DNA from 2 places in the Frankia sp. CoWAU3 genome. Region 1 is predicted to be linked to the other one. Evidence: riboswitches for the same ligand, from Rfam matches in the RefSeq annotation. Region 1 holds a riboswitch; the other holds the start of a gene.
The links. A riboswitch is a leader RNA that binds a small molecule or an ion and turns the genes downstream of it on or off. The one in region 1 is predicted to bind cyclic di-AMP.
Positions count from the first base shown of each region.

Region 1 (7,987 bases):
TGCCGGCGGGCGCGTCCCGCCGGGGGCCACGACCGCGACGGTGCGCAGCGGACCGCGCACGGACTCGTCGTCGCCCTCCCGGGGCAGCGCGAACACCGCGTTGACCCGCGACAGCGCCCCCATCCCCCGCTGGATGGTCGCCGCCGCCTCGATGAGCTGCGACAACGGCATCACCAGGTAGGTGGCATACAGCAGGAAGGCGACCAGGCTGCCGAGCGAGGCCGAACCGCGCGCCACCAGGACCCCGCCGACCAGGAGAACGACCAGCACACTTCCCTGCACCGCGAGCTGCATCGCGGGGGCGATGATCGAGTCCAGCTTCGCCATCCGGAGGCCGGCCTGGTAGGCGGCCGCGGCGTGGTCGCCGATGCGCGCGGCCTCCCGCCCCTCGGCGCGGTTCGCCCGCACGGTACGGATCGCGGCGAGGGCGCGCTCCAGGTCGGCGGTCATGCCGCCGACGCTGGCCTGCCCACGTTCGGACACCGTCCTGATCCGGGACAGCGCGCCGAGTACCACGACCCCGGCCACCGCCACCACCCCGAGCACGAGCAGGAACAGCCAGGGGTTCAACCAGATCATCAGGGCGACGGCGCCGACGACGCCGATCACGCTGGTGACCAGGGCGGTGAAGCTGTACGCCACCGCCTCCCGCACCACGGTCGTGTCGGTGTTCGCACGGGAGATCAGATCCCCGATCCGCCGCGTGTCGAACACCCGCATGCGCAGCCGCAGCAGGTGGCCGATCAGGCTGGTGCGCAGGCCGAGCAGGACGCCCTGGCCGACGCGCTCGAGCAGGTAGTGCCCGGCGGTGTCGATCACCGCCTGGCCGGCGAACAGGCCCAGCAGCGCCCCGATGAGCCAGCCGGGAATACCCCCCGCCTGCGCGGCGTCGATCACCCGCATCACGAGCAGCGGTTGGAGCACCCCGACGGCGGTGCCAACCACGGTCAGCGCCGTGGCGATCGCCACCGCCCCGCGACGGCCGCGCAGCAGCGCCCAGAGTTCCGTGACGCCCCGCGACGCAGGCCCCCGGGCAGCTCCCCGGCCCTCCCCCTCAACGACGTACGCCCTCGTCACGAGGCACGCCCCTTCCCCGAAGCCCGCCACTCCCACGGAGCCCGCCCGCGCGACGCGGCCCGGTTCCCGTTCCCGGACCGACGCTGAGCAGCGGCCGCAGGTAGCCGGCCGGCATCGACTCCCCGACGATCACTCCGTCCGCCTCGACCCACGCGTGCGCGGCGAACGGCGCGATGGTGCGCACCCCCACACGCCACGTCGGGAACGTTCCGGTCAACCGGCACAGCAGGGCGGTCGCTATCGAGCGGGGAACACAGCCCCGCGCGCCGCGGCAGGTGAGGCTCACGGCTGTCACCGCCTGCCGGGCGGCGAGCGCGGTGTCATAGCCGGCCGGGCGGGCGCCCGCGCCCACCCCCGTGAGCACCCGGCAGATACGGGCCGGCGACTGGGTCGCGAGCACCCGCGCGATCCCCACGGCGACCAGCGCGCCGAGCCGACGAGCGAGGGACGGTTTCGCCTCCGGCCGCTCGACCACCATCGGCGCGGTCACCGGGCCTGCGTCCGGGGATCGCAGACCGCCTCGGTCTCGGGTGACCATCGGGACTCGGGCTCGGCCTCGATGAGGCCCACGTCCGCGAGTTGGGCAAGCAGACCCTCCACGTCGCGGCGCGCCGTCTCCGGGTCAACCTCGCTGGTCTCACACAGCCCGCGGACGGCGGCTGCCGTGTCGCCGCCGTCGAGCAGGATCCGCAGCACCAGATCACCCGAGGGGTTGAGGGTCCAGTATCGGCCGTTGTCGATATGGAGGAGAACCGCTCCGTACTGGGTCGGCGCCCGCACCACGTCAGGCCGCAACGTCACCATGATCACTCACTCCTCCGGTAGCTCAGTCAGGGCCCCGCCGGCTCGCGAGCACCCGCAGCCACGCGTCCGCCGCGAACGTCGGTCGCAGCGCCTGGTGGCGATGACCAGGTACGGACGAAGATCGGCACGCCTGGCGCAGCGCGTCCGGCTCGATCAGGCCGAGATCGGCCAACGGGCTGTCATCGCACAGCTTCACCAGGACGTCCTGACTGGCGCGCAGGCCCTGATCCTCCTCGGCGGCGGTATCCGCCTTGGTCTCGCGGCGCAGGCATTCCTGCGGCACCAGCCGGCGCATGGCCTCCTGCAGTAACGGTTTGTACTCCCACGGACCGGTGCGCTCTTCGGGCCGCACCGCCAGCGCCGCCCGGACCACCCGCTCGTCGAGGAAGGGTGCGGCGAGCGGCGGGCCGACCGGATCGGCGAGCTGGTCGAACAACCGGAACACCGCCGCGCCGGCGCGGATGGCGAAGAGATCGGCGTGGCCGTCCCGGGTCTCGGCCAGCGGCCGGGCGCGCCGGGCGGCCTCCGCGAACGCTCCGGTCAGCAGGTCGAGGGCCGTCGGCGTGAGCCAACCCGGGACCACAGGCGGAAAGGCCCAGTCGAGCGAGGCCAGGACGCCCGGGTGGGATCGGCCGGAACCGGCGGAACCGGCGGAACCGGCCGGACGGCGCGCGTGGCCGACCGTGGCGCGGCGGGCCTGGTCGAGCGCATCGGTCATGTCGGCGAGGCAGTCCCGGTAGCCGCGCGGCCGCATCATTCGCAGGCACGCCATCCACGGCCAGCCCTCCTGCGCTCGGTGTCCGCGCAGGTCGTGCAGCGCCCGCCGGGGCCGGCGGCGCAACAACCGGGGGAGGTAGGCGGGACAGCCGTAGGCGACCTCGTCACCACCGAACCCGGTGAGGTGCACCCGCGGCCCGTACAGCGCGACCCGGTCAAGACCCGCGCGCAGCTTCGCCCGGTCGCCGATGCCGACGAACGGCCGGTCGAGCGGTTCGTCGGCGTCGGCGATGCCGTCGTAAACGAGGGGAAGCCCGGCGGCGGGCAGGATCTCGCGCGTGACGCCAGGGAACGTGGCCGCGGCCCACGTGGCCCGCGCGGCGTCGTCGTCACCGGGATCGCGGGCAATCCCGGTGAGCGCGACCACGTCGGCGGGGCCGCGCGCGGCCAGGCAGCACACCGAGGTGGAGTTCAGTCCGCCCGACAGATCACAGCTCACCGTCCCGCCGCCGGCGACCCGCGCCGCCACGGCCTCGGCGAGAGCCGCCCGCAGGGTCGGCGCCCCCTCCGTGCGGGACCGCACCGGTGCCGGTCGACGCCACCACCGCAGGACGGTGGCCTTCTCGTCAGGGCCGACGAGAAGGTAGTGATCCGGGGGCAGCGCGTCGATCGACTCCCAGAGCACCAGGTCATCGAGCGGATGGGGCGGTGACGGGTCGAGCAGCGACAAAGCCAGCGCCGTCCGGTTCAGCGGGGCGCCCGTGAGCCGGGCGAGCACGTCGGCGCGGTTGGCGGCGACCAGGTGGCTGCCCAACCGGGCGGTGAAGACCCGCCGGGTTCCCGTCGGGCTGCCCTGGATGCGACGGTGGCTGTCGATCTCGGCGATCACGTGGTAGTCGCCGGCCACGACGCGCGCGAGGTCGAGAGCGTGCACGTCACGGGCCGAGAGAAGCAGCCGCAGGAGCTGTCGCGCGTTGGTCGCGGCACACCCGATCAGGGCCAGCCGCGAGCGCCCGGCGACGGCACTGACCATGGCATCGTCCGGCCAGTCGCCGACGATCCACGGCCGCCCGGAGGCATAGCGCAGCATGCGACGAGCCCCCGGCGGACGCACGACGGGATCACGGTCGGCCAGCACCAGAAACCAGCAGGACGGAATCGGGACCACCTCCACCCCGGCCGCCGTCACGCAAAACGCCGCCAGGAATAGTCACGCCCCCAGCCCCAGCGGCCGTTCGTCACTGCGGCGAAGCTGCCGGCATCTTCCAGTCGCGGGGGGAGGTAGATAGCCTTCATCGTCTTCTCCTCAGCGGTTTCCGCGCGCCCTCGCTCGGTGGCGTGCACCCCGGTGAGGTGCACCCCGGTGGCGATACACGGCGGCGCCGCGCGCGTGGCCCGGGCGCCGGCCGGCTGGTCCAGCCCGTATGGTTGAAATTCCCCCGCCGGGTTCACTGGCGGTTCAGCTGACTTCCGGCGCACGGCTCGGCAGGCACGGCCGTGGCATCAGGTGACCCACGAGTCCGGATTCAGTACATGCTGATGGGCACGCCGCAGTTCGACACCGGGCTCGATCCCGAGTTCGGTCACCAGCCGCCGGTAGACCGTCTGGTACTCGGCCAGTGCCTCGGCCCGCCGGCCGGTGTGTTCCAACGCAAGGATCAGCTGGGCCCAGAGACGTTCCCGGGTCGGATGTTCGACCGTGAGCGCCCGCAGGGTCGGCAGCACCCGGTCGTACTCGCCGAGGGCCAGGCGGGCGTCGATCAGGTCCTCGCACACCGCCCAGCGAGCCTCCTCCAGCCGGAGGACCTCCGCGCCCGCGATCTCCGCCGGGAGCTCGTCGAACGCGTCCCCCCGCCACAGCGCGAGGGCGCCTTCGAAAAACCCGGCAGCGCGTTCCGGCGAGCCGGCGCGCACGGCGGCGCGGCCCTGCTCGGCGGCCGATTCGAACCGCTTAGCGTCGATCTCACCGGACGCGACGACCAGGCGGTACTCCCCCGGCCGGCTCTCGATGCGTCCGGGGCCGTTCCCCCCGGCTCCGGACGTGTCCAGGGGCGGCCGGAGGGTGTGCCGCAGCTCCGAGAGATAAGTCTTGATGTTGCCCCCGGCGGAGCGCGGCGGGGCGTCCTGCCAGAGCGCGAGCCGCATCCCGTCCACACTCACCCACTGGCCGGCGTGCAGCAGCAGGGCCAGCAGCAGTATGCGCTTCTTGCGCTGGTCGATGCGGACCTGCTCGCCCGAGGATCGCCGCACCTCCAGCGGCCCCAGGACCGCGAACAGGAGACCGGCCCCGGTCACGGAGGATGCGTTCGGACTCGCCTCAGGTAGGTAGTCGTCGAGCATCGTGGCTCTCATCGATCGGGCCCCCGTTTCGGTTTTCCCGTGCGGGCCGGCTGGTCCCGTGCGGGCCGGTGCCGTCTCCCGGCCCGGTGCTGGCCCGGTGGCTGAATACCCCCACCTCACCCCGGGTAGTCATCCGGTGCGTGCGGATATCGAGCAGCGCCCTTGGGTGGGTCGGGAATACCGGCCGACGGCAGCGGAGCCCGGTCGGCGGGCCTCGATCAGAGTCAGATCCCGAGCTTCGCCCGCGTCTGCGGTCCGACGATCCCGTCAACCACCAGACCATGCTTCAGCTGGAAGTCCTTGACCATGTGGTTGGTCTGATACCCGAACTTCCCATCCACGCTGATCGGGTAGCCAAGGCTGGCGAGCCTCTTCTGGATCTGGTGGACGTCGAGACGGAACCCGAGGCCGACGGCCAGCGACGGGTAGCGGGCCGCGGGTGCCACCACGGCCGCACGCGCCGGGGCAGCCAGCGAGGAGTAGGAGATGTTCGTGAACCGCACGCCGCGCGAGACGGCGGCCGCCGCCGCCTGTCCCCGGGCCAGGTAGCGGTAATGCAGGCCGTTGGTGTAGGCGCTCCAGGCGGTGATGCCCTGGCCTTCACAGACCTTCTTCGCCGCCCCGGCGTTGACGGCCGGGTCGTAGAGGTTGCGGTTACCCACCCAGCCGGCGTGGGCCCGCATGTTGATCTGCCACAGGCCGCGCGAGTCCTCGCCGTAGGTGGCGTGGGCGTAGGGGTTGCCGCCGGACTCCGCAAGAGCCACCGCGACCCAGGTGGCCAGCGGAACGCCGCGGCAGTCGGGCAGTCCCGCGTTCGCGGCCGCGCTGGCGATCGTCACATCGGGGACCGTGGTGGCGGCCCGGGCCGGGCTCGCGGTGGCGAAAATGCCGGCGCCGGCGCCGATCACACCGACGGCGGCGACAACGGCGCCCCGGGTCTGGGTGGAACGTTTCCGATGCTTTCCCTTGGCCATTTCTTTGACATCTCATTTCGGTGTCGTCGAACACAGACGGGTGATCGAGGGGAGGGATGCCGCTCGAAGGAGGGCGAGCGGAGACGACCGCGCTGGAGAAGGGCAACACCCAGTGCCGGTCTCCCGGTACGCCGAGAGGACGTCCTGGGACGACCGGGGACGACCGATCGACGCGCCCTGGGGATTCCGGGCTCGATGGGCTGAACAGCACGGCAGGCGGCCGTGGTCATTCCGTTCCAGGCCTGACGGGCCCGGTGGGCGGCAGGGGTCAGCCGACCACAGACGACGAGGCCGGGTGGCTTTCAGCCGAGCTGGTGGTATGGCGCGTCAGCGCGATCGGCCGGTACGGGCACCGACCGGATGGCACGTTCTCGCGAAGACGTCAGGGCGAGAACGGCGCCCCGTATGGCGGGGACGCACCGCGGGTCGCGCCGAACGGCGTCACGGTCCAGAAGACCGGAGCCGAGCGTTCCTGAAACACAGGCAACGTCGAGTCCTTCCCGTACGCCTGCGAGGTTAGCTGTCGGGTTCGGGCCGGGAAGCCCGGCCGTTTCCGCGGCGTGCGCGTAACGGCTTAACCCCAAGGGCGGCACGCAACGAGCCACCCGGAGGAACGTGGTTCCCCCGCTTCTGCCCAAGATCTCTCGGAGGGAGCTGCGGACCGTGGACAGAACTCGGCGTCGGCCCGGAGCTGTTGATACCCCGCAACCGTAGCGAACTACAGACCGTAGTGACAAGTACGAGTTGTGCCGAATCTGGGCGCATGTTGGTCACGATGCGTGCATAACACTGCGATGCCGCAACTCTCGGACATCAATAGCAGCTACCGGTAGCGACGCAGATCACCCGTCACGACCGGATCTTGGCGATATGACCGGTCCGTCGAGACGGGGACCGGTGGCCACGAGGTCCGGTAGTCACCGGGACCGCCCGGCCGTCCGGCAGCCCAACCCGGCAACCCCCGGCAAGCCCGGCAAGCCCGGCAAGCCCGGCAAGCGGAAGCCTGGCCCGGGGGTCGGGTGGCGTGCGGACGGGTACGCAAACGCGAACGGCGCCGGCTTCGAGCCTGCGGCTCGAAGCCGGCGCCGTTGGAAAACGGACGATGCGGTACGGGACAGACGACTGACCCGCGGATTCGCGTGATTCACGCCGGCACCCGCCGAGGAAACACCTGCTGAGCGGTTGGGCCTCCCGCGAAGGCACACCCCCATCGGACCGGCACGCGGGCGCGCCCGGCACCGGGCGAGATCAGTCGACCGAACGGTCCCGCTGCCGTTGCCGTGGGGTCAGCCGCGGGACACGGAGGTTCTCGAGGAACAGCAGGATGTGCGCGCCGACCGCACGCCGGCCGGGGCCGGCGAGCACGCCATGCCCCCCGGGCAGCGACGCCAGCCGGGCCCGGCGCGCGGTCCGCGTCATCATGCGCGCCAGCGCAAGCGGGCTGACCTCGTCGCGCTCGGCATGGAGCAACAGGATCGGCAGGTCGGGAAGCGACCGTGGGATCGGTTGTCCCGGATCCTCGCCCGCGATCTTCCGGTACACCAGCGGCAGGTCGAGCAACACGAGGGCATCCGGCCGGACCGCTGGCGAACCGGCGCCGACCAACGCCCGCAGGGCCCCGCTGTCCGAACCCAGCAGGACGAACGGACCATCGGGGGGACACGCCTCACCAAGGGCGAGGACGGTGTCTCTCCCGTGGTCGAGAAACGTCACCTGATAGCCGTCGAGCGCGAGCCGGAAAGCTAGGCCCTCGAAATGTTCGGCGGATTCTCCACGACCGGGGAGAAGGACCACACTGGCTCTTCTCGAGTGGGTGGGATCACCACTGGGCCAGTAACGGGTTCCCGGCCCCCCACATATCCACGGGGGCGCGGACGAAAGTATGATGACGAAGCCAGGGACGACACAACATGCTCCGATCGAAAACCGTCCAGAGATGTACCCGGTACTGACCGGACATCGATACCGAGGCAGCTGGCGTCCACGCAGGCGATGACGATCTACAGACAGCCCCATCGAGCGACCGTGAATCAGGAGAACGCCAGAGAGAACACCGAGAGCGAGGGAAAGCCGAG
Region 1 covers NZ_CDWWXB010000021.1:19,821-27,807, forward strand. The annotation lists partial or broken gene AC08ON_RS04030 (ABC transporter ATP-binding protein) at 1-1,077, opposite strand, end outside; gene AC08ON_RS04035 (lasso peptide biosynthesis B2 protein) at 1,055-1,567, opposite strand; gene AC08ON_RS04040 (lasso peptide biosynthesis PqqD family chaperone) at 1,564-1,881, opposite strand; gene AC08ON_RS04045 (asparagine synthase-related protein) at 1,904-3,772, opposite strand; gene AC08ON_RS04050 (lasso RiPP family leader peptide-containing protein) at 3,784-3,894, opposite strand; gene AC08ON_RS04055 (AfsR/SARP family transcriptional regulator) at 4,102-4,938, opposite strand; gene AC08ON_RS04060 (peptidoglycan-binding protein) at 5,163-5,912, opposite strand; cyclic di-AMP (ydaO/yuaA leader) riboswitch at 6,404-6,572, opposite strand; gene AC08ON_RS04065 (alpha/beta hydrolase) at 7,161-7,706, opposite strand.

Region 2 (4,035 bases), on a different contig from region 1:
GCACACCGACCACTGCCCGGCCGACAAGCTTGACACCTACATCCGTCCCTTGATCGCGATCTCGAAGAATCGGGTGGCCCAGGGGCGCGAGCCGCTCTTCCAGTCGCACATGTGGGACGGCTCGGCGGTCCCCCTCGAGGAGAACCTCAAGATCGCCGAAGAACTACTCGCGGACGCCGCCGCCGCAAAGATTGTTCTCGAGGTCGAGATCGGGGTCGTCGGCGGCGAGGAGGACGGCGTCGTCGGCGCGATCGACGAGAAGCTCTACACGACGCCGGAGGACATGTGGCGGACGGCCGAGGTGCTCGGCACCGGCGCGAAGGGGCGCTACCTGCTCGCCGCCACCTTCGGCAACGTGCACGGTGTGTACAAGCCCGGAAACGTCAAGCTACGCCCGACGATTCTGCACGAAGGACAGGAGTACGTCGCCAGGAAGCTCGGGCTGCCAGCCGGCGCGAAGCCGTTCAACCTCGTCTTTCACGGCGGTAGCGGGTCGGCTCTCACCGAAATCCGCGAGACCCTCGACTACGGGGTGGTCAAGATGAACGTGGACACGGACACCCAGTACGCATTCACCCGCCCCATCGTGGACCACGTGTTCAAAAACTATGACGGCGTTCTCAAGGTGGACGGTGAGGTCGGCGTGAAGAAGGCGTACGACCCGCGTACCTACGGAAAGCTCGCGGAGAGCAGCATGGCGGCCCGCGTCGCCCAGGCGTGTGAGGACCTCCGTTCCGCCGGCACCAGCCTCGGGCGGGCATAGTCCGGCCCAGGAGCGCACGCCGGCTGGCGGGATCGGTTCGTCGGATACCGGCCGGCCTGTCCGCCGGCTGGCGGACAGGCGGACAGATAGCCACCGGCCGCGAAACCAGGCAACCGAGCAACCGCCGCCGCTCGTCCGAGGACATTCTCCGGGCCCCTCGGTCCGACCCTCTCCATCATTTCCGGCGGACGGAACGACCGGCACGCGGCGGACATCCGACCCGCCCCGGTCCGATGCACGACCCGCCGATTTCCCGTACTATGCCGGCCCGCACGGTCCCCCGGTCGCTCCGACGGCTGGGGGACCACTGTTTAGCGGGCGCGGCATCCCGCTCCTCGCGTAACGCCGCCCCCGCCGGCAACCAGCAGGTTTCGGCCAAATGAGCGGACACGCACCGGACCTTCGGTAACCGTTCACCTACCGCCCCGCCCCCACGGAACCCCTTCGCCCACTGCGGTGGCCCGACAGGCGCTTTTTACAGTAGGTGTCCGATTGAATCCGCCGTGTGCAAAAATCACAACGCTGTAAGTTACCGCCCGATTTCCGTTGTTTTTCTCACAAAAACAGGCTTCAATGGACGAAGTGTAGTATCAGGCCGATCACTCGCGTCGATCTCGTAGCAGGGCCGTCACGCCTTTGTCGACATGTCACACATCTGGCCTGATGTGGGACTCTCCGCTCATCGTCGACCATCGGCAAACAGGGTGACCGGCCGAGCACAAATGCCTCCGCACGCCGTACCGCCAGGTTGATGAGCGGGCGCGCACGCGCGATACCAGGCCGCCAGTTCCTACTCAAGCAGGCGCGCCGAGTGTGCTCTTTTTCACGCACCCTATTCAATGCTTGGCGACTCGCCGGGCGGCGTGGTTATGGTTTTCGCCGTGCCCGGCAACAACGTCGGGCATTCGTCGGGCGGCACGCCGAATCCTGCCCCTGGCCGACGATTTCTCGAACCGGGCGGCAGGAACGGGGGACCCATCTCCGAGTATCGAAAGGATTCGATGCTCTCGGGGTGAAGCCATGTGCGACGACCACACGGAAAGGTATTTCCGGTGCGGCTTCCGTCTCCAGGGATCCCTGGCACGGCCGGGCAGTTCCCAGCCCGAATCCGACAGCTCACCTCGCAGGCGTGGGGAAGGACCACAAGACATGTCCGACGCACGTATCAGTGGCCGACAATGCCGCGCCGGTACCCGCAGCCGGGCCCGGGCTCTCGTGGTCGCGCCAGTACTCGCGGCGGCGGTGGGCGGCACCTTCGCGCTCAGCCAGCCGGCCGATGCGGCCACCACCTGGACGGGCCTGCGGCAGTGCGAGTCCGGCGGTGACTACACGACCAACACCGGCAACGCGTACTACGGCGCTTACCAGTTCTCCGCCAGCACTTGGCACAGCCTCGGCTACGGCGGTCTGCCGCACCAGGCTCCCCCGGCCGTCCAGGACGAGGCCGCACTCAAGCTCGCCCGGAGGTCCGGCTTCGGCCAGTGGCCGGCCTGTGGCCGCGGGATGGGCGCCGACCAGCTCGCGGGCGGCTCGTCGAGCTCCTCGGGCCAGGCCTCGCGCACGACGGAACGCCGCGAGCTGACGGTCAGTCCCATCTCCATGAGCACTCCTGTATTCACCCGTAACCTGACGACCGCACTGGCCAGGCAGGTACGTGACGACGTGCGGGCCTGGCAGGCCCGCGTCAACCATCTGGGCTATCCGCTCACGATCGACGGCCGCTACGGACCACGCTCCGCCGCAGTCGCCCGCGCCCTGCAGGCCGCCAAGGGACTCGCCGTCGACGGCATCGTCGGCCCGGCGACCTGGCGGGCCACCTTCCGCTGATCCGCTGATCCTCTCCATCAGCTCCATCAGCTGATCCATTCGCTCCGCTCCCGTGGCGGAGGGACGACCGCCGCGGGAACCGGACATCCCACCCCGGCGACACCGGTCAGGGGATCTCACCTCGACGACGGGCTGGCCCGACCGGCCTCCGGACGATCTCCGGTTGACGGCCCGTACGGGCCGGCCCGTACAACCCACCACCAGCATCACCCGGACCGCACCCTGACATCACCCGGACCGCACCCTGACCGGCCTCCGGCAGGGCCGATCCTCGGCGGGGCCGATCTTCGGCAAGGCCGACGAGGAACAGCAGGACCAGCGAGCCACCTGCGGAACCTGTATGGAAGTGGCACGATTCGCGCGATCCTCACTGGTTACTCCGGACCACCCCGGTTTGCGCTCCATGAGCGGTTCTCGCTAGAGTGCCTCTCACTCGCCTCGTCGGCGAGGCCGCCCGGACGGACGCCGAGTCCTGCCCCCGTACGAGCGGCCGGAACGAACATCGACCGCAGCGGGCAGGAGTGGGGGACCCACATTTCGGGCGCCGCAAGCGGCGTCCTTGGGGTAAAGCCGGTGCGTCCCGGCCCATGGTGGAGAGCGGTTCCCACCCGGGGTCGGATCCTCCGGCCGGGCCATCCCAGCCCGCACCCGACAGCTCACCCCGCAGGCGACGGGATTGGACTGACATGCCCTCTGGGCGTCGTGGCGGCAGACATCGAGCACCGCAGGCCCCATCGCCCGCCGGTCGCATCCTGCGCACCACCGGCGCGGTCACGGCCATCGTCGGCAGCGGCCTCGCGGTCACCGCGGCTCCGGCGGGCGCGGCCACCTCCGACGACTTCGCCAAGCTCCGCCAATGCGAGTCCGGCGGCAACTACGCGGTCAACACCGGCAACGGCTTCTCCGGTGCCTACCAGTTCGACGACCAGACCTGGCACGGGCTCGGGTACTCCGGCCGCCCGTACCAGGCATCGCCCGCCACGCAGGACGAGGCGGCCGCGAAGCTCTACAACCAGCGGGGCTGGCAGCCATGGCCGTCCTGCTCGGTCAAGATGGGCCTGACCAACAACGGCCCGGCCAGTGTCCCGGGCGGCTCCGGTGACGTCATCCAGCAGGCCATCACCCCGGTGGAACCCCCCATAACGCTGGACCGGGCCCGCCGGGAGATGGGGGACGGCTCGTTCAGGGGCACGGTCCTCGACGCGTCCCTCAGCGACGACGTTCGCCCGGACGCCTTCGTCTGGCAGGACAGGATGCGTCAGAAGGGCTTCGTACTCACCGTCGACGGCAAGTTCGGACCGCAGTCGCAGGGCATCGCCGCGCTGTACTCGTACCTCACCCGGGTGAGCGACGGTCAACCCGGGGTCGTCGGCCAGAATCTGTGGAACGTCAGCGTCAGGGCCTGACCGACCGGTCACCGTGCGCGCAGGGCAAGCGCGTCCGGG
Region 2 covers NZ_CDWWXB010000032.1:20,899-24,933, reverse strand. The annotation lists gene fbaA (class II fructose-bisphosphate aldolase) at 1-763, shown strand, start outside; cyclic di-AMP (ydaO/yuaA leader) riboswitch at 1,682-1,894, shown strand; gene AC08ON_RS05490 (transglycosylase family protein) at 1,913-2,590, shown strand; gene AC08ON_RS05485 (transglycosylase family protein) at 3,277-3,996, shown strand.
Region 2: it holds a riboswitch for cyclic di-AMP, as region 1 does, so the genes downstream of both, AC08ON_RS05490 (transglycosylase family protein) here and AC08ON_RS04060 (peptidoglycan-binding protein) in region 1, are expected to answer to the same signal.